Regions from separate parts of the Pseudomonas phenolilytica genome, predicted to be linked through region 2. Evidence: predicted binding sites of a transcription regulator. Region 2 holds the regulator's gene; the other holds the start of a gene.
What was found. Region 2 encodes FliA, which starts transcription of late flagellar genes. Its sites were predicted from a motif close to CTAAAGTTTNNNNNNNNNNNGCCGNTAA; they were not measured.
Positions count from the first base shown of each region.

Region 1: a site for FliA is predicted at 2,788-2,815, ahead of HU825_RS03505 (methyl-accepting chemotaxis protein). Genes of this name have one in related genera too.

Region 1 covers NZ_CP058908.1:731,310-740,155, reverse strand. Annotated here, with positions in the region: gene typA (translational GTPase TypA) at 1-1,770, shown strand, start outside; gene HU825_RS03510 (DUF2147 domain-containing protein) at 1,858-2,304, opposite strand; gene HU825_RS03505 (methyl-accepting chemotaxis protein) at 2,865-4,505, shown strand; gene HU825_RS03500 (DUF1028 domain-containing protein) at 4,604-5,278, shown strand; gene norR (nitric oxide reductase transcriptional regulator NorR) at 5,698-7,218, opposite strand; gene norV (anaerobic nitric oxide reductase flavorubredoxin) at 7,388-8,842, shown strand; gene norW (NADH:flavorubredoxin reductase NorW) at 8,839-8,846, shown strand, end outside.
Region 2 covers NZ_CP058908.1:3,743,319-3,752,164, forward strand. Annotated here, with positions in the region: gene HU825_RS17840 (protein-glutamate methylesterase/protein-glutamine glutaminase) at 1-1,075, opposite strand, end outside; gene HU825_RS17845 (chemotaxis protein CheA) at 1,122-3,263, opposite strand; gene HU825_RS17850 (protein phosphatase CheZ) at 3,276-4,070, opposite strand; gene HU825_RS17855 (chemotaxis response regulator CheY) at 4,094-4,468, opposite strand; gene fliA (RNA polymerase sigma factor FliA) at 4,542-5,288, opposite strand; gene fleN (flagellar synthesis regulator FleN) at 5,285-6,109, opposite strand; gene flhF (flagellar biosynthesis GTPase FlhF) at 6,200-7,474, opposite strand; gene flhA (flagellar biosynthesis protein FlhA) at 7,490-8,846, opposite strand, start outside.

The DNA of each region.
Region 1 (8,846 bases), 910 kb from region 2:
AAAACCACCCTCGTCGACAAGCTGCTGCGCCTGTCCGGCACCCTGGACCGCAAGGAAGCCGAAAACGAGCGCGTGATGGACTCCAACGACCAGGAAAAGGAACGCGGCATCACCATCCTGGCCAAGAACACCGCGCTGAAGTGGAACGGCTACAACATCAACATCGTCGACACCCCCGGCCACGCCGACTTCGGCGGTGAAGTCGAGCGCGTGATGAGCATGGTCGACTCCGTGCTGCTGGTGGTCGACGCCCAGGACGGCCCGATGCCGCAGACCCGCTTCGTGACCCAGAAGGCGTTCAAGGCCGGCCTGCGTCCGATCGTCGTGGTGAACAAGATCGACCGTCCCGGCGCGCGTCCGGACTGGGTTGTCGACCAGATCTTCGACCTGTTCGACAACCTCGGCGCCACCGACGAGCAGCTCGACTTCCCGATCGTCTACGCCAGCGCCCTGAACGGCATCGCCGGTCTGGACCACGAGAAGCTGGAAGACAACATGGACCCGCTGTTCCAGGCCATCATCGATCACGTGCCGGCGCCCAAGGTCGACCTCGACGGCCCGTTCCAGATGCAGATCTCCCAGCTGGACTACAACAGCTTCCTCGGCGTGATCGGCATCGGCCGCATCGCCCGCGGCACCATCAAGGCCAACAGCCCGGTCACCGCCATCGGCGCCGACGGCAAGAAGCGCAACGGCCGCATCCTGAAGATCATGGGTCACTCCGGCCTGCAGCGCGTCGAAGTCGCCGAAGCCGAAGCCGGTGACATCGTCTGCGTGTCCGGTATGGACGAGCTGTACATCTCCGACACCCTGTGCGACCAGAACGCCGTCGAGGCGCTGCCGCCGCTGACCGTCGACCAGCCGACCGTGAGCATGACCTTCCAGGTCAACGACTCGCCATTCGCCGGCAAAGAAGGCAAGTTCGTCACCAGCCGCAACATCAAGGACCGTCTGGACAAGGAGCTGCTGCATAACGTGGCGCTGCGCGTCGAGCCGGGCGAGAGCCCCGAGAAGTTCAAGGTTTCCGGCCGTGGCGAGCTGCACCTGTCGGTGCTGATCGAAACCATGCGTCGCGAAGGCTTCGAGCTGGCCGTCGGCCGTCCGGAAGTGGTGATCATCGAGAACGAGGCCGGCGAGAAGCAGGAACCGTACGAGAACGTCACCATCGACATCGAGGAGCAGCACCAGGGGCCGGTGATGGAGCAGATGGGCCTGCGCAAGGGCGATCTGACCAACATGATCCCGGACGGCAAGGGCCGCGTGCGCCTGGAGTACACCATTCCGGCGCGCGGCCTGATCGGCTTCCGCAACAACTTCCTGACCCTGACCTCCGGCACCGGCATCCTGACCTCGACGTTTAGCCACTACGGCCCGATCAAGGCCGGCGAAGTCACCAATCGCCAGAACGGCGTGCTGGTCTCGATGGCCACCGGCACCGCGCTGACCTACTCGCTGGAAACCCTGCAGGCCCGCGGCAAGCTGTTCCTCGAGCCGGGCCAGGAGATCTACGAAGGCCAGCTGTGCGGTATCAACAGCCGTGACAACGACCTGGTGATCAACCCCACCAAGGGCAAGAAGCTCGACAACATGCGCGCTTCCGGCAAGGACGAGGTCATCGCCCTGGTGCCGCCGATCAAGTTCACCCTCGAGCAGGCGCTGGAATTCATCGCCGACGACGAGCTGGTGGAAGTGACGCCGAAGTCGATCCGTCTGCGCAAAAAGTACCTCAACGAGAACGACCGCAAGCGCTTCGAGCGCAGCAAGGTCTGATCGGCAGGTAGCTGACCGCAATAAAAAAGGCGCCCAAGGGCGCCTTTTTGCTGTCTGCGGGGTGGCTCGGGTGGCTGCTCGCCGGGGTTACTGACGAACCCAGGTCTGGCTGCGTCCCAGCGCCTCGATGCCGATGTAGCCGCGTACTTCGAGCTTGTCGCCGCCATCGAGCAATGTGGCCTTGGAGCGGTAGGTCTTGCCATTGGCCGGGTCGAGGATGGTGCCGTTGCTCCAGACCTGCTCACCGTCCGGTTTCAGGTCCCAGAGGATGGTCATGCCGGTGATGGGCTGGCCCTTGCGCTCACCTTCGCACTCGTCGCACAGCGGGTTCGGCCCGTGCTCCGAATGCAGGATTTCCACGACCTTGCCGGTCAGCGAGCCGTCAGCAGTCTGCTGAATCTCGACGATGGACTTGGGCTTGCCGGTTTCGTCGTCGATGGTCTGCCAGCGCCCGGCTGGCGACTCGGCAGCGAAGGCCAGTGACGAGAGCGAAAGGGGCAGGGCCAGCAACAGGGCATTGAACAGTGGACGCATGATTTCTCCAGTGATCGGGAAGGCGCCGCCGACTCTACCAGCGACGATTCCGCCCCGTTGCGCCTGACCGCCTGACCGGTTGGTTCTCGTCACATATGCCCTTCGAGTCGTCCTGTTTCGGGGTTCTGTTGCGGACGCTGTCGGCGGCGATGCGACCGCGATGATCGCGGCATGCGTCATGCCGGGAGGATGCTTGGCGAGCACGCCGCGCCTCGTCGGACGTGTCGTTTCGATCGGCATTCGCCTGTCGGTTGCAGGTCGGCTGTCCGGGCGCCGCGGTACGACCCTTCCGCCGCGCGGGGTGCCAGCGCCTACCGCGCCGCCACGCATTGCTCGAAATCTGTACAAGATGTTGAGGGCGTAAAGTTTTGTTTCCTTCTGCTTGCCGCCCGCTTGACGGTTTCTGGCGCTATGCGGCTTTTGTTCGTGTGTACGGCGTGCGGAAAAACTTGTACAAGGTAGTGGCAGGGTGACAGTACCTTGTACAGGTTTTTTGCCTCAGGGCCGCCGAGCTTCGTTCGGCCGGTAACGATTGAAGTAGCTAACAGGGGAAACAGCGAATGAACAGGCAGATGTCGGTATCCATGCGCCTGGGGCTGGGGTTCTGCGTGATCCTGGCGCTGATGGTCGCGGTGGCGGTCCTCAGTGCCGTGAAGGTCGGCATCATCGACCGCAGCATGAACCAGATCGGCACCCAGGCAGGCCTGAAGCAGCGCTACGCGATCAACTTCCGTGGCAGCGTGCATGACCGGGCAATCGCTGTGCGCGATGCCGTCAGTGCCGCCGATCCGGTATTCGCGCGTAGCCAGGTGGCCGAGATCGAGCGCCTGGCGCAGCTCTATGCGGACTCGGCGGCGCCGATGAAGGCAATGCTCGCGCAGTCCGCGGCCGACGCTGTGGAGAAGCAGCTGATGGGGCAGATCGAAGCCATCGAGGCGAAAACCAACGCGCTGACGCAACAGGTGGTCGAGCTGCGCTTCGCCGAAGGCTCGGAGCGCGCCCATGCCTTCCTGCTGGATAACGTCGCTGGCGCTTACACCGAGTGGCTGCGCCTGATCAACGCGTTCATCGACCATCAGGAAGCGAGCATCAACGAGGACGTGACCATCGTGCGCGACACCGCCAGCGGCTTCCTCGCCTTGATCGTCGCGGTGACCGGGATCGCCGTGTTGCTCGGCGCGGCCATCGCCCTGGTGATCATCCGCAAGCTGCGCTCGACGCTCGGCGCCGAGCCGGACGAGGTGGCCCGCGTGATCAACAACCTGGCCAGTGGTGACCTCGGACAGGTGATCGTCACGCCGTTCCCCAATAGTGTCATGGGCGCGACGGCGAAGATGGCCACGCAGCTGACGGCGATCATCGCCGAGGTGCGCGCGGCGGCGAGTGGCGTCGGTACGGCGTCGGGCGAATTGCTCAGCTCGTCAGCGAGCAGCAATCAGCAGATCCAGCATCAATCTGCCGAGGCCGAGCAAGTGGCCACGGCGATCAACCAGATGGCCGCGACGGTGAATGAGGTCGCGAGCTTCGCGGCCCAGGCGGCGGCCGCAGCGAAGAGCGCGGACGAGCAGGTCGAGACTGGCACACGCATCGTGGGCGAGACGGCGTCGTCGATCCACAACCTTGCCCAGGTGCTGGAGACTGCCACCGATACGGTCAACCAGCTGTCGGCCGAAAGCGGCGACATCGAGAAGATCCTGCAGGTCATCACCGCCATCGCCGAGCAGACCAACCTGCTGGCCCTCAATGCGGCCATCGAGGCGGCGCGTGCCGGCGAGCATGGCCGCGGCTTTGCGGTGGTGGCTGACGAGGTGCGCTCGCTGGCCAATCGCACGCAGCAGTCGTCCAGCGAGATCAGCGCCATGATCGCCTCGCTGCAAGCGGGCGCCGGCCGGGCGGTGGAGGTCATGCAGTCGAGCCGGCAGCTGGCGCAACAGACCGTCGAACAGACGCTGCAGGCGGAAAGCGCGCTGGCCAAGATTCGCCAGGAGGTCGGCTCGATCAACGAGATGAATGCGCAGATCGCCACCGCCGCCGAGGAGCAGAGCGCCGTGGCGGAAGAGGTCAACCAGAGCGTGACGCGCATCCATGACTCGACGGTCGCCAGCTCGGCGGCGTCGAACCAGGTCGCTTCCTCCAGCGCGGACCTCACCCAGCTCGCCCAGGAACTCAACCGCAAGGTTGGCTATTTTCGCGCTGCCTGATCGGGCAGGTCGCAGCCGCATGCGCTGATTGGCGGAGGGGCTGGAACGAAGCGGGCCGAGGCGCCTTCCAAGTTTCATCCCCTTCTGGAATCGAGCCCATGACCTTTTCGATCATCGCCCGCTGCCCGCGCACGGGGCAGTTCGGGGTGGCTGCGGCCACCGCCATGCCGGCGGTCGGCAAGCTGCTAAGCCATGCCGCCGCGCGCGTTGGCGCGGTAGCGACGCAGGCGCAGATCAACCCTTACCTCGGCATCGACGGCCTGCGTCTGTTGCGCGAGGGGTGTGCCGCGGCCGAGGTGATCGAGCGGCTCAGGGACATCGATCCGTGCATGGAGCTGCGCCAGTGCGCGGTGATCGACCGACGCGGCGAGGTGGCCTGCTGGACCGGCGCGAAATGCCCGCCCTGGGCCGGTGCCATCGCCGCCGAACAGTTCTGCGTGCAGGGCAACCGCCTGGCCGGGCGCACGGTGCTGGAGGCGGCGGCCGAGGCCTATCGCCGCGCCAGCGCGCGCCCGCTGGTGGAGCGGCTGATGGAAGCGCTCGCGGCGGGTGACGCCGGTGGTGGCGACCGCTGCGGCGAGTCCTCGGCGACCGTCTATGTGGTGGATCAGGAGGAATATCCGCTGTGGGACATCCGCGTCGATCATCACCGCGAGCCGCTGACGGAGCTGCGCCGGCTGCATCGGGTGTTTGCCCGCGAGGTAGTGCCGGAAATCCTCGCCATGCCGACGCGGGCGAACCCGGCGGGCAAGGCCGCCGAGGAGCCGATCTGACGCGCCCGGCCCATCGGCGCTAGCACCGCGGTGAGCAAAAAGGGGAGGGATTTATTTTCCGGACGTGTTCGTCACGCGCGCTACAAACCGCTTCGCGCGTCTCCGACTGAACCCTGTCCGTGCACCAATGGTGGCCGATCCCTGCTACCCGGCGTTAGGGAACACTGCGCAGCAGCGGAGCGAGCGATATCGAACGTTCGTTCATGGCGCCGTATCGCAAGCGGAGCTATCGCTGATTTGTGAAGGTCGGCAGCGCGGCCAGCCGACGGGGGATAGCCGCTTCTTTTCCCGCTACGTCTACCACCGGGAGACCCGCAATGGCAGCGACTCGCTGCAGTGCCGCTCGCCTGGGCCGGCAGAGCGAGCCGGTATGCGAGCAAACGACAGCCGACGCGAGGCTGACCAGACTGCGTGTCCGGCTACTTGATGCCCAGGCGCCTTGCCAGGCGATGCAGATTGCCGGTATCGAGTTGCAGCTCGCGGGCGGTGGCCGACCAGTTGCCGTTGAAGCTCTCCAGCGTCTGGCGAATCAGGCGCGCCTGGAATTCGTCGAGTGCCTCGCGCAAACCAACGCCGGACAGGCCGGCGGGTGCCGGTGGCAGCTGGCTGACGGTGGCAGTCGGCCCTTCCAGGCAGAAATAGGACGGTTTGAGCAGCACCTCCCCCGTGCCCTGTTCGGCCCGCGCCAGTACCGCCGCGCGGTGGATGGCATGCTCCAGTTCGCGCACGTTGCCAGGCCAGGGGTAGCGCTGCAGCAGCGTCAGCGCGGCCTTGCTCAGCGCCAGTCCGCCGAGGCCCAGCTGGCTGCGGCACCGTTCGCAGAAGAAGCCGCTGAGCAGGGCGATGTCTTCCTGCCGCTCGCGCAGTGCCGGCACCCTGATCGGGAACACGCTGAGGCGGTGGTAGAGGTCGGCACGAAACTCCCCGGCCAGCACCGCGCTTTTCAAGTCACGGTTGGTGGCGGCGAGGATGCGCACGTTGACCTTGAGGCTGCGGTCGTCGCCGATGCGCTGCAGGTCGCCGTACTGCAGCACGCGCAGCAGCTTGGCCTGCAAGGTCAGCGACAGCTCGCCGATCTCGTCGAGAAACAGCGTGCCCTTGTCGGCCATCTCGAACTTGCCGGCGCGGTGGTGTATGGCTCCGGTGAAGGCGCCCTTGACGTGGCCGAACAGCTCGCTTTCGGCCACCGACTCGGGCAGTGCGGCACAGTTCAGGTAGACCAGCGGATGGCCGGCGCGCGGCGAGGCGAGGTGGATGGCCTTGGCCACCAGCTCCTTGCCGACCCCAGTCTCGCCGGTGATCAGCACGTTCAGGTCGGAACCGGCGACCACGCCGATCTCCCTCTTCAGCTGCAACATGCTGGTCGACAGCCCGACGATCTCGTCGGCGCCGGGTTTGTTTGCCGGTGCGTTACTGATGGGTGCCACAGTCTGCTGTTCCAGACGCTCGACCAGCAGCGCATTACTCAGCGCCGCCGAGGCTAGCGCGCCGATCAGGCGCAGTTCCTCGTCGTTGAAGTGATCGAACTGGGCGGGGTCGTAACCGTCGATGGTCAGCGCGCCGATCAGCGTCTGGTTGGCGAACAGGGGCAGGCCGATGCAGGCATGCACCTTGAGCTGCTCGCGGCTCGGCAGGATCAAGTTGTCATAGGGGTCGGGCAACTGACTGTCGGCAGGAAAGCGCACCACGTCACCGGCGCGGGCGATGGCCTCCAGGCGCGGATGCTCGCCGAGGCGGAAGCGCCTCCCGAGCACGTCGGGGGCCAGCCCCTCGATCGCCAGCGGGCGGAACATCTGCCCCTCGTAGCGCAGCAGGGCCAGCGCATTGCACAGCAGCAACTGACGCAGGCTGTTGATCAGTTGCTGGAAACGGTCCTGGTTGGAGATGCCCCACTGCAGGTCGAGTGCGATGCGGGCCAGGCTGTCCATCGAAAGCGCCATCTTCTGTCCTTTTGACTCATATATGTCGATCGGACAATACAAGGGCTTTGTCATTAGGACAAATAGAATGCTAAAAATCGATATATATCAATTGCTTAAGTAATGGCACGGCACCTGCAATAGAGGGTGGGCAGGCTTTTTTATCCACCTCTGCAAGGTAATCCTCCGCATGACGATTTTGCTCAAAGAAAACATCCACTGGGTCGGTCAGCGCGATTGGGAGGTTCGTGACTTTCACGGCACCGAATACAAGACCCTCAAGGGCACCAGCTACAACAGTTATCTGATCCGCGAGGAGAAGACCGTACTGATCGACACCGTCGACCATCGCTTCAGCCGCGAGTTCATCCTCAACCTGGCCAGCCAGATCGACCTGGCGAGCATCGATTACATCGTCATCAACCATGCCGAAGAGGACCACGCCGGCGCGCTGTCCGAGCTGATGGCGCACATCCCGGGCACACCGATCTACTGCACCGCCAATGCCATCGATTCGATCACCGGCCATCACCACCAGCCGCACTGGAACTTCATCCCGGTGAAGACCGGCGACAGCCTGGACATCGGCAATGGCAAGCAACTGGTGTTCATCGAAACGCCGATGCTGCACTGGCCCGACAGCATGATGACCTATCTCAGCGGCGACGCCGTGTTGTTCAGCAACGACGCCTTCGGCCAGCACTATTGCGACGAGCACCTGTTCAACGACGAGGTCGATCAGCAGGAGCTGCTGGAGCAGTGCCTGCGTTACTACGCCAACATCCTCACGCCTTTCAGCCCGCTGGTCACCGCCAAGATCAACGAGGTGCTCGGCTTCAATCTGCCGCTGTCGATGATCGCCACCGCCCACGGCGTGGTCTGGCGCACCGATCCGGCACAGATCGTCGGCAAGTATCTGGAGTGGGCCGATCACTACCAGGAAAACCGCATCACCCTGTTCTACGACAGCATGTCGAACAACACCCGGATGATGGCCGATGCCTTGGCCCAGGGCATCCACGAGGCCGATCCGAGCGTGGCGGTGAAGATCTTCAACGTCGCTCGCCACGACAAGAACGAGATCCTCACCCAGGTGTTCCGCTCCAAGGCCATCCTGGTCGGCTCCTCGACCATGAACAATGTGATGATGCCGAAGATCGCCGGCATGCTGGAGGAGATCACCGGCCTGCGCTTTCGCAACAAGAAGGCGGCCGCCTTCGGCAGCTACGGTTGGAACGGCGGCGCCGTAGACCGCATCCAGACCCGCCTGATGGATGCCGGCTTCAGCACCTCGCTATCGCTCAAGAGCAAATGGCGCCCCGATGGCAGCGCCCTGGGAGCCTGCCGCGCGCATGGCCGGCAACTGGCGCGCGAATGGGCCTTGAACACACCGCCAGGGGTCAACCCGAGCGCCACGCCCGTCACGCCCGAAGCGGCGATCCCGCCGTCCGTGGTGCTTTCGGGCGACGCCGGCCCGGCCATGCAGTGCAGCGTCTGCCAGTGGGTTTACCGACCTGAACTCGGCGAACCAATCCAAGGCGTCGCTGCCGGTACCCCCTGGAGCGAGGTGCCGGACAATTTCCTCTGCCCCGACTGCAGCCTGGGCAAGGATGTCTTCGACGTGCTGCGGGAGAAAGCCGCATGAGCCG
Region 2 (8,846 bases):
GGCGACCGATATCGTCCAGGCTGTAGACGGCGTCGCTGAGATTCGCCTTAACCACCGCCATCGGCATGCCATAGATCACGCAGCTGGCCTCGTCCTGCGCCCACACCTGACTGCCGCTCTGCTTGAGCAGGCGCGCACCCTCGCGGCCATCGGCGCCCATGCCGGTGAGCACCACCGCCAGCACCTTGTCGTGAAAAGACTTGGCCGCCGAGCCGAAGGTGATGTCCACGCACGGCTTGTAGTTCAGTCGTTCATCGCCGGGCAGGATGCGCACCGCCCCGCGTCCGTCGATCATCATCTGCTTGCCGCCCGGCGCCAGCAGCGCAAGCCCGGGGCGCAGCAAATCGCCGTCCTCGGCTTCTTTGACGCGAATCTTGCAGAGCTTGTCGAGGCGCTCGGCGAAGGCCTTGGTGAACGCCGCCGGCATGTGCTGGATCAGCACGATCGGCGCCGGGAAACTGGCTGGCAACTGGGTCAGCACCCGCTGCAGCGCCACCGGGCCGCCGGTCGAGGTGCCGATGGCGACCAGCTTGTAGGCCTTGCGTTTGGGTGCCGCGGCGACGGGCGCCGGAGAGGTGCTGGCGCGCGGTGACACGGCCCCGGTCGTCAGCGGCGTGCTGCGGGCGACCGGGGTCGGTGCGGGCGCTGCCGTACCGCTCCAGCTGCCGTAGCGCCGGTTACTGCGCGAGACGGTATGGATCTTCTCGCACAGCAGTTGCTTGACCTTCTCCGGGTTACGCGAGACATCCTCGAAGTTCTTCGGCAGATAGTCCACCGCGCCGGCGTCGAGCGCATCGAGCGTGACCCGGGCGCCTTCGTGAGTCAGCGACGAGAACATCAGCACCGGCGTGGGACAGCGCTGCATGATCTGCCGCACGGCGGTAATGCCGTCCATCATGGGCATTTCATAGTCCATGGTGACAACATCCGGCTTGAGCGCCAGTACCTGATCGATGGCCTCGCGACCGTTGGTGGCGGTGCCGACCACCTGGATACCGGGATCCGAGGCGAGGATCTCCGAGACACGCCGGCGGAAGAACCCCGAATCGTCGACCACCAGGACCTTGACTGCCATAAAACACTCCTAGCGGCAGTGGCCCGTCACGACCCCTGCCGGTCTGTCACACCCGACGCGCGTAGCGCTTGAGCATGCTGGGAACATCGAGGATCAGGGCGATGCGGCCATCGCCGGTAATGGTCGCGCCGGACATGCCGGGCGTACCCTGCAGCATCTTGCCGAGCGGCTTGATCACCACCTCTTCCTGACCCACCAGCTGGTCGACGACGAAGCCGATGCTCTGGTTGCCGACGCTGAGAATGACCACGTGCCCCTCACGCTGCTCGTCATGCTCGGCGCCCTGCACCAGCCAGCGCTTGAGATAGAACAGCGGCAGTGCCTTGTCGCGGACGATGACCACCTCCTGGCCATCCACCACATTGGTGCGCGACAGGTCGAGGTGGAAGATCTCGTTGACGTTGACCAGCGGGAAAGCGAATGCCTGGTTGCCGAGCATGACCATCAGCGTCGGCATGATCGCCAGGGTCAGCGGCACCTTGATCACCACCCGCGAGCCCTGGCCCTTGGTGGAGAACACGTTGACCGTGCCGTTGAGCTGGGAAATCTTGGTCTTGACCACGTCCATGCCGACGCCACGGCCGGACACGTCGGAAATCTCGGTCTTGGTCGAGAAACCGGGCGCGAAGATCAGGTTGTAGCACTCCAGATCACTCAGGCGCTCGGCGGCATCCTTGTCCAGCATGCCCTTCTCCACCGCCTTGGCACGCAGGATGTTCGCGTCCATCCCTTTGCCGTCGTCGGTGATCATCAGCAGGATGTGGTCGCCCTCCTGCTCCGCGGACAGCACCACGCGTCCGACGCGCGGTTTGCCGGCGGCCTCGCGGTCCTCCGGCGACTCGATGCCGTGGTCGACGGCATTGCGCACCAGGTGCACCAGCGGATCGGCCAGCGCCTCGACGAGGTTCTTGTCTAGATCGGTCTCTTCGCCCACCAGCTCCAGGTTGATCTCTTTCTTCAGGTTACGCGCCAGATCGCGAACCAGCCGCGGGAAGCGGCCGAAGACTTTCTTGATCGGCTGCATGCGCGTCTTCATCACCGCGCTCTGCAGATCGGCGGTGACCACGTCGAGGTTGGACACGGCCTTGGACATGGCCTCGTCGCCGCTGTTGGCACCCAGGCGCACCAGACGGTTACGCACCAGCACCAGCTCGCCGACCATATTCATGATCTCGTCGAGCCGGGCGGTATCGACCCGTACGGTGGTTTCCGCGTCGCTGGCCGGCTTCTCGGCCGGAGCCGCTGCGCGCGGCGCCGCCTCTGCCTTGCTCGGCGCGGCAGCGGGCTGGCGCGGCGCGCTCTTGGCCACTGCTGCGGGCTGAGCCGCTGCCGCTACTGCAGCGACCGGCGCCACGCTCTCGGGCTCGAACTTGCCCTTGCCGTGCAACTGATCGAGCAGCGCTTCGAATTCGTCGTCGGTGATATTGTCGCCGGCCGCCGGGGCGCGGGTCTCGGCTACCGCGGGTGCTGACGCAGGCGTGGCGGCAGGCTCGTTGAACTGCCCTTTGCCGTGCAGTTGGTCGAGCAGCGCCTCGAATTCTTCGTCGGTGATCTCGTCGCCCGCGGCCACTACCGGCTCTGCTGGCGTCTCCGCTTCGGCAGGTGCGGCACTGAACTGGCCCTTGCCGTGCAGCTGGTCGAGCAGCGACTCGAACTCATCGTCGGTGATTTCATCGCTCGCCGCCGTTGCGGATCCGACTGCAGCCGGCGTGTCGATGGCCTGCAGCATCTGTTCGAACTCGTCGTCCGCCGCCACCGGCGCCGCGACTTCTGCCGCCACGCTGGGAGCATCCGCCGACGCCGGCTCGGCCAGACGCGCCAGCGCCGCCAGCAGCTCAGGGGTTGCCGGGGTCGGCTCGACGCGCTCGCGAACCTGACTGAACATGGCATTGACGGCGTCCAGCGCCTGCAGCACCACGTCCATCAGCTCGGAATCCACCCGGCGCTCGCCCTTGCGCAGGATGTCGAAGACGTTCTCGGCGATGTGGCAGCATTCCACCAGCTCGTTAAGCTGCAGGAAGCCCGCCCCGCCCTTGACCGTGTGGAACCCGCGAAAAATTGCATTGAGCAACGCCATGTCGTCGGGGCTGCTTTCCAGCTCCACCAACTGCTCTGACAACAGTTCGAGAATCTCGCCGGCCTCTACCAGGAAATCCTGGAGGATTTCTTCATCGGCGTCGAAGCTCATATTGCAATTCCCCTAAAAGCCCAGGCTCGAAAGCAGATCGTCCACGTCGTCCTGTCCGGATACGACGTCCTCACGTATATCGGCATGCATCTGCGGACCTTCACCGTTGGAAGGCTCTTTCTCTTGTTTTTTCTTTTCCTGCTCGGCGCGCATCGCGTCGCGGTCGTGCTGGATGCCGGCCACGCGATCGACCTGCCCGGCCATTGCCACCAGGTTGACCAGGTTGCTTTCCAGCTCGGTGATGAGCCGCGTGACGCGCTTGATCACCTGCCCGGTCAGGTCCTGAAAGTCCTGCGCCAGCATGATTTCGCTGAGGTTCTGCGACAGCTGGCTACCATCGTTCATCGAGCGCTGCAGGTACTGGTCGATGCGCCGGACCAGCTCGCGGAACTGCTCGGCATTCATCTCGCGGCGCATGAAGCGCTGCCAGTCGGCGGTCAGGCTCTGGGCTTCGTAGCTGACGTAGTTCACCAGCGGCGCCGACTCCTCGACCAGATCCATGGTGCGGTTGGCGGCCTTCTCGGTCATCGCCACCACGTAGGAAAGCCGGTCGGTTGCATCGGTGATCGGCGACGGATCCCCGCCCGTGGCGCAGGTGTCCACCTCGAGCTTGACGATAGCGTTGTGCAGTTCGCGGGTGAGCTTGCCAACTTCTTGATAGAGCCCGTGATTACGGACCTGGTTGAGCTGGTTGAACATCTGCGCCGCCTCGTCGAAGCGGCCCTGCTGCAGGCTTTCAATCAGCTGCGGTGCATTGGCCTGCAGAGTTGCTTCGAACTCCGCCAGGCTTTGGTCTGCTTGCGTCATAGTGCCCTCGCGGCGTTGCTGCTTCAGCCGTTGACGCGCTCGAAGATCTTTTCGATCTTCTCCTTGAGCACCTGGGCAGTGAAGGGCTTGACGACGTAACCGTTAACGCCGGCCTGAGCCGCTTCGATGATCTGATCGCGCTTGGCTTCGGCCGTCACCATCAGCACCGGCAGGTGCTTGAGGCGCTCGTCGGCACGCACGTGGCGCAGCAGGTCGATGCCGCTCATACCCGGCATGTTCCAGTCGGTGACGAGGAAATCGAAGCTGCCGCTCTTGAGCATCGGCAACGCGGTGGTGCCGTCGTCGGCCTCGGCGGTGTTGGTGAACCCCAGGTCTCGCAGGAGGTTCTTGATGATTCGTCTCATCGTCGAGAAGTCATCGACGATGAGGATTTTCATGTTCTTGTCCAAGTCGACCTCCGTAAATCCCAAAATCTCGGCAACCGAGCACGTCTCGCAGTGAGGGTACCGGTCAGCTCGCCCGCCATTCGCCGAGGCGGGCACGCAGACGGGCGGCGCACTGGCTATGCAGCTGACTGACCCGTGACTCGCTGACGCCGAGCACCTGACCGATTTCCTTCAAATTCAACTCTTCGTCGTAGTACAGCGACAGCACCAGTTTTTCGCGTTCGGGCAGGTTGGTGATGGCATCGGCCAGCGCCTGCTGGAAACGCTCGTCCTCGAGATCGCGAAACGGCTCGGAATGAGTGCTAGCGGCATCGTCGTGCAACTCGCCATGTTCGCCGTCCTGCAACAGGTCGTCGAAGCTGAACAGGCGGCTGCCCAGGGTGTCGCCGAGAATGCTGTAGTACTCATCGAGGCTGAGCTTAAGTTCGGCCGCAACCTCATGATCTTTAGCGTCACGTCCGGTTTTCGCTTCGATGGCGCGAATCGCCTCGCTGACCATGCGCGAGTTGCGATGCACCGAACGCGGCGCCCAGTCGCCCTTGCGCACCTCGTCGAGCATGGTGCCGCGGATGCGGATACCGGCGTAGGTTTCGAAGCTGGCGCCTTTGCCGGCGTCGTACTTCTTTGCCGCCTCCAGCAGGCCGATCATTCCGGCCTGGATCAGGTCGTCGACCTGGACGCTGGCCGGCAGCCGTGCGAGCAGGTGATAGGCAATGCGCTTGACCAGCGGCGCATACTGGTCGATCAAACGATGCTGGGCATCCTTCGCCTGAGCCTTGCTGTAATACATAGCGAATCCAGCAGCTGTCATTCGTGAGTGTCGTTCGCCGGCCTGATCAGGCGCTCGACGAAGAATTCAAGATGCCCGCGCGGCGTGGCCGGCAGCGGCCAGGTATCGACTTTCTGCGCGATGGCCTTGAATGCCAATGCGCATTTTGACCGCGGATAAGCCTCGTAGACTGCACGCTGCTTCTGAACGGCCTTGCGCACGGCTTCGTCGTAGGGAATCGCACCGACGTATTGCAGCGCGACGTCGAGGAAGCGCTCGGTGACCTTGGTCAGCTTGGCGAACAGATTGCGCCCTTCCTGCGGGGCGTGCGCCATGTTGGCCAGCACGCGAAAGCGATTGATGCCGTAGTCGCGATTGAGCAGCTTGATCAGAGCATAGGCGTCGGTGATCGAGGTCGGCTCATCGGTGACCACCAGCAGCACCTCGTGCGCGGCGCGCACGAAGCTGACCACCGCCTCGCCGATGCCGGCGGCGGTGTCGATGATCAGTACGTCGAGATCCTCGATCTCGCTGAACGCCTGAATCAGGCCGGCGTGCTGCAGCGAGGACAGCTGCACCATGCTTTGCGTGCCGGATGCCGCCGGCACGATGCGGATGCCGCCCGGCCCCTGGATGAGCACGTCGCGCAGGTCGCATTCACCGGCAATCACGTCGGCAAGCGTGCGCTTGGTGGTCAGCCCCAGCAGCACGTCGACATTGGCCAGCCCGAGGTCGGCGTCGAGCAACACCACCCGCCGCCCGAGTTCGGCCAGCGCCAGTGCCAGATTGACCGACACGTTGGTCTTGCCGACGCCACCCTTGCCGCCGGTCACCGCAATCACCTGTACGGGATGCATACCCATGTTCAAACGCCTATATGTTGCTCGGCCTGCAAGGCCGGCGATGCATTCAGCTCGAATGCATCAGGTTTATCCGAGTAACGCACTGCCGCTTCAGCCCGCTCGCCGCGATGATTCGTTGTACAGGCCGGCGAACATATCGGCCATCGTTTCCTCGCTCGGCTCCTCGCCGGATTGCAGGCTCACCGCCCGACTGACCAACTGATGACTGCGCGGCAGGTGCAGGTCATCAGGAATACGCGGCCCGTCGGCGAGGTAAGCTATCGGCAGGTGCTGGCTGATCGTTAGTCCGAGCACGTCGCCGAGCGAGCCGGCCTCGTCGAGCTTGGTCAGGATGCAACCGGCCAGGCCGCAACGACGATAGTTGTGCCACGCCGCCTTGAGCACCTGGCTCTGGCTGGTAGCGGCCAGCACCAGGTAGTTCTTCGATTTCACGCCACGATCGGACAGCGCTTCGAGCTGCATGCGCAGTGTCGGATCGCTCGCCGGCAGCCCGGCCGTGTCGATCAAAATCACGCGCTTGCGTGCCAGCGGCGCCAGCGTCTTGCCCAGCGGCTGCGACGGGTCGATCTGCACCACCGGCACATCGAGAATACGACCGAGCGTCTTGAGCTGCTCCTGCGCGCCGATGCGGTAGTTATCCATGCTCGCCAGCGCGATGTTCTGCGCGCCGTACTTCAATACGTAACGGGCCGCCAGCTTGGCCAACGTGGTGGTCTTGCCGACGCCAGCCGGCCCGACCAATGCGATGACCCCGCCCTCTTCCAGCGGTTCGTGCTTGGTGACCTTGATCGCCTGCGCCAGGTGCGCCAGCAGCATACGCCAGGCCTGTCGCGGATCAGCGATGGTCGCGACCTTTTCGAGCAGGCTGCGCGACAGTTCCGCCGGCAGGCCGAGACGCTGCAAGCGGCGCCAGAGCCCGGCCTGCTGCGGCCGCCGGCTCTGCTCCTGGCCCCAGGCGATGGAGCCGAGCTGCACTTCGATCAGCTCGCGCAGGCCCTGCAGTTCGGTGCACATGCTTTCGAAGGCGCGCGTATCGACCGGCGCGCTGGCAGCGGGTTGCGGCGCGGCGGCAGGCTGCTCGTCAAGCAGTTGACGGTCCTGGCCCGACTTCACGCGATTCGGCGCGCTCAGTTCGGCATGAGCCGAGGCGATACGCGCCTGCGTCTTGCGCAGCTCGGCTTCCAGCACGGGGTTGGGCTTGTTCGCTTCCGGGGCGGCCTGCATCGGGTAATCGAGCACGGCAGTCAGCTCGACACCGCCGGCGACCCGGCGATTGCCGATGATCACGGCATCGGCGCCCAGCTCGTCGCGCACCATCTTCATGGCGATGCGCATATCGGCGGCGAAGAAACGTTTGACCTGCATGGCCTGCACCCTCGATTAATTCTGACCCACCGTCGCAACGATGGTGACCTGCTTGTTGTCCGGAATTTCCTGGTAGGCCAGTACATGCATGTTCTGTACGGCCAACCGGGCGAAGCGGGACAACATCGCGCGAACCGGTCCGGCCACCAGTAGAATCGCCGGCTTGCCGAGCATTTCCTGGCGCTGAGCCGCTTCTACCAGCGACCGTTGCAACTTCTCTGCCATTCCCGGTTCCAGCAGGATGCCATCTTCGGCACCCTGTCCGGCCTTCTGCAGGCTATTGAGCAAGATCTGTTCCAATCGCGGCTCCAGAGTGATCACAGGCAGCTCCGGCTCTAGTCCCACAACGTTCTGCACGATTGCGCGAGACAGCGCGACGCGCACTGCCGCCACCATCGCGGCGGGATCTTGACTCTTGTTGGCGACATTGGCGATGGCTTCGGCGATGGTGCGGATGTCGCGCACCGGCACCTGCTCCTGCAGCAGCGCTTGCAAGACCTTGAGCAGCGTGGACAACGACAGCATGCCCGGCACCAACTCCTCGGCCAGCTTGGGCGAGCTACGGGCAAGCAGTTGCAGCAACTGCTGGACCTCCTCGTGGCCGAGCAGTTCATGCGCGTGCTTGTACAACACCTGATTGAGGTGGGTGGCAACCACGGTACTGGCATCCACCACGGTATAGCCGAGCGACTGCGCCTGGTCGCGCTGGCTGCCCTCGATCCACACCGCATCCAGACCGAACGCCGGGTCCTTGGCTGCAATGCCATTGAGCGGCCCGAATACCTGGCCGGGGTTGATCGCCAGCTCGCGATCCGGATAGACCTCCGCCTCGGCCAGGCTGACGCCCATCAGCGTCAGGCGATAGGCATTGGGCAGCAGATCGAGATTGTCGCGGATATGCACCGACGGCATGAGAAAGCCGAGATCCTGCGACAGCTTCTTGCGCACGCCCTTGATTCGCGCCAGCAGCTGGCCCCCCTGATTGCGATCGACCAGCGGAATCAGCCGGTAGCCGACCTCCAGCCCGACCATGTCCACCGGCGTCACGTCGTCCCAGCCGAGTTCCTTGGTTTCCGCCGCGCGCTGCGCTGGCAGCAGCTCCTGCTGCTTCTGCACATCCTGCTCGGCCTGCTGCTTGACGCGCTTCTGCCGATACCAGATCCAGTAGGCGCCCCCGGCAGCGAGCGCACCGAGGCCGAGGAATGACAGGTGCGGCATGCCCGGCACCAGTCCCATCGCGATCATGATCGCGGCCGATACCGCCAGCGCCTTGGGCGAGGCGAACATCTGCCGGTTGACCTGCTGGCCCATGTCCTCGGAACTGGTGACCCGGGTCACCATGATCGCCGCCGCGGTGGACAGCAGCAGCGAG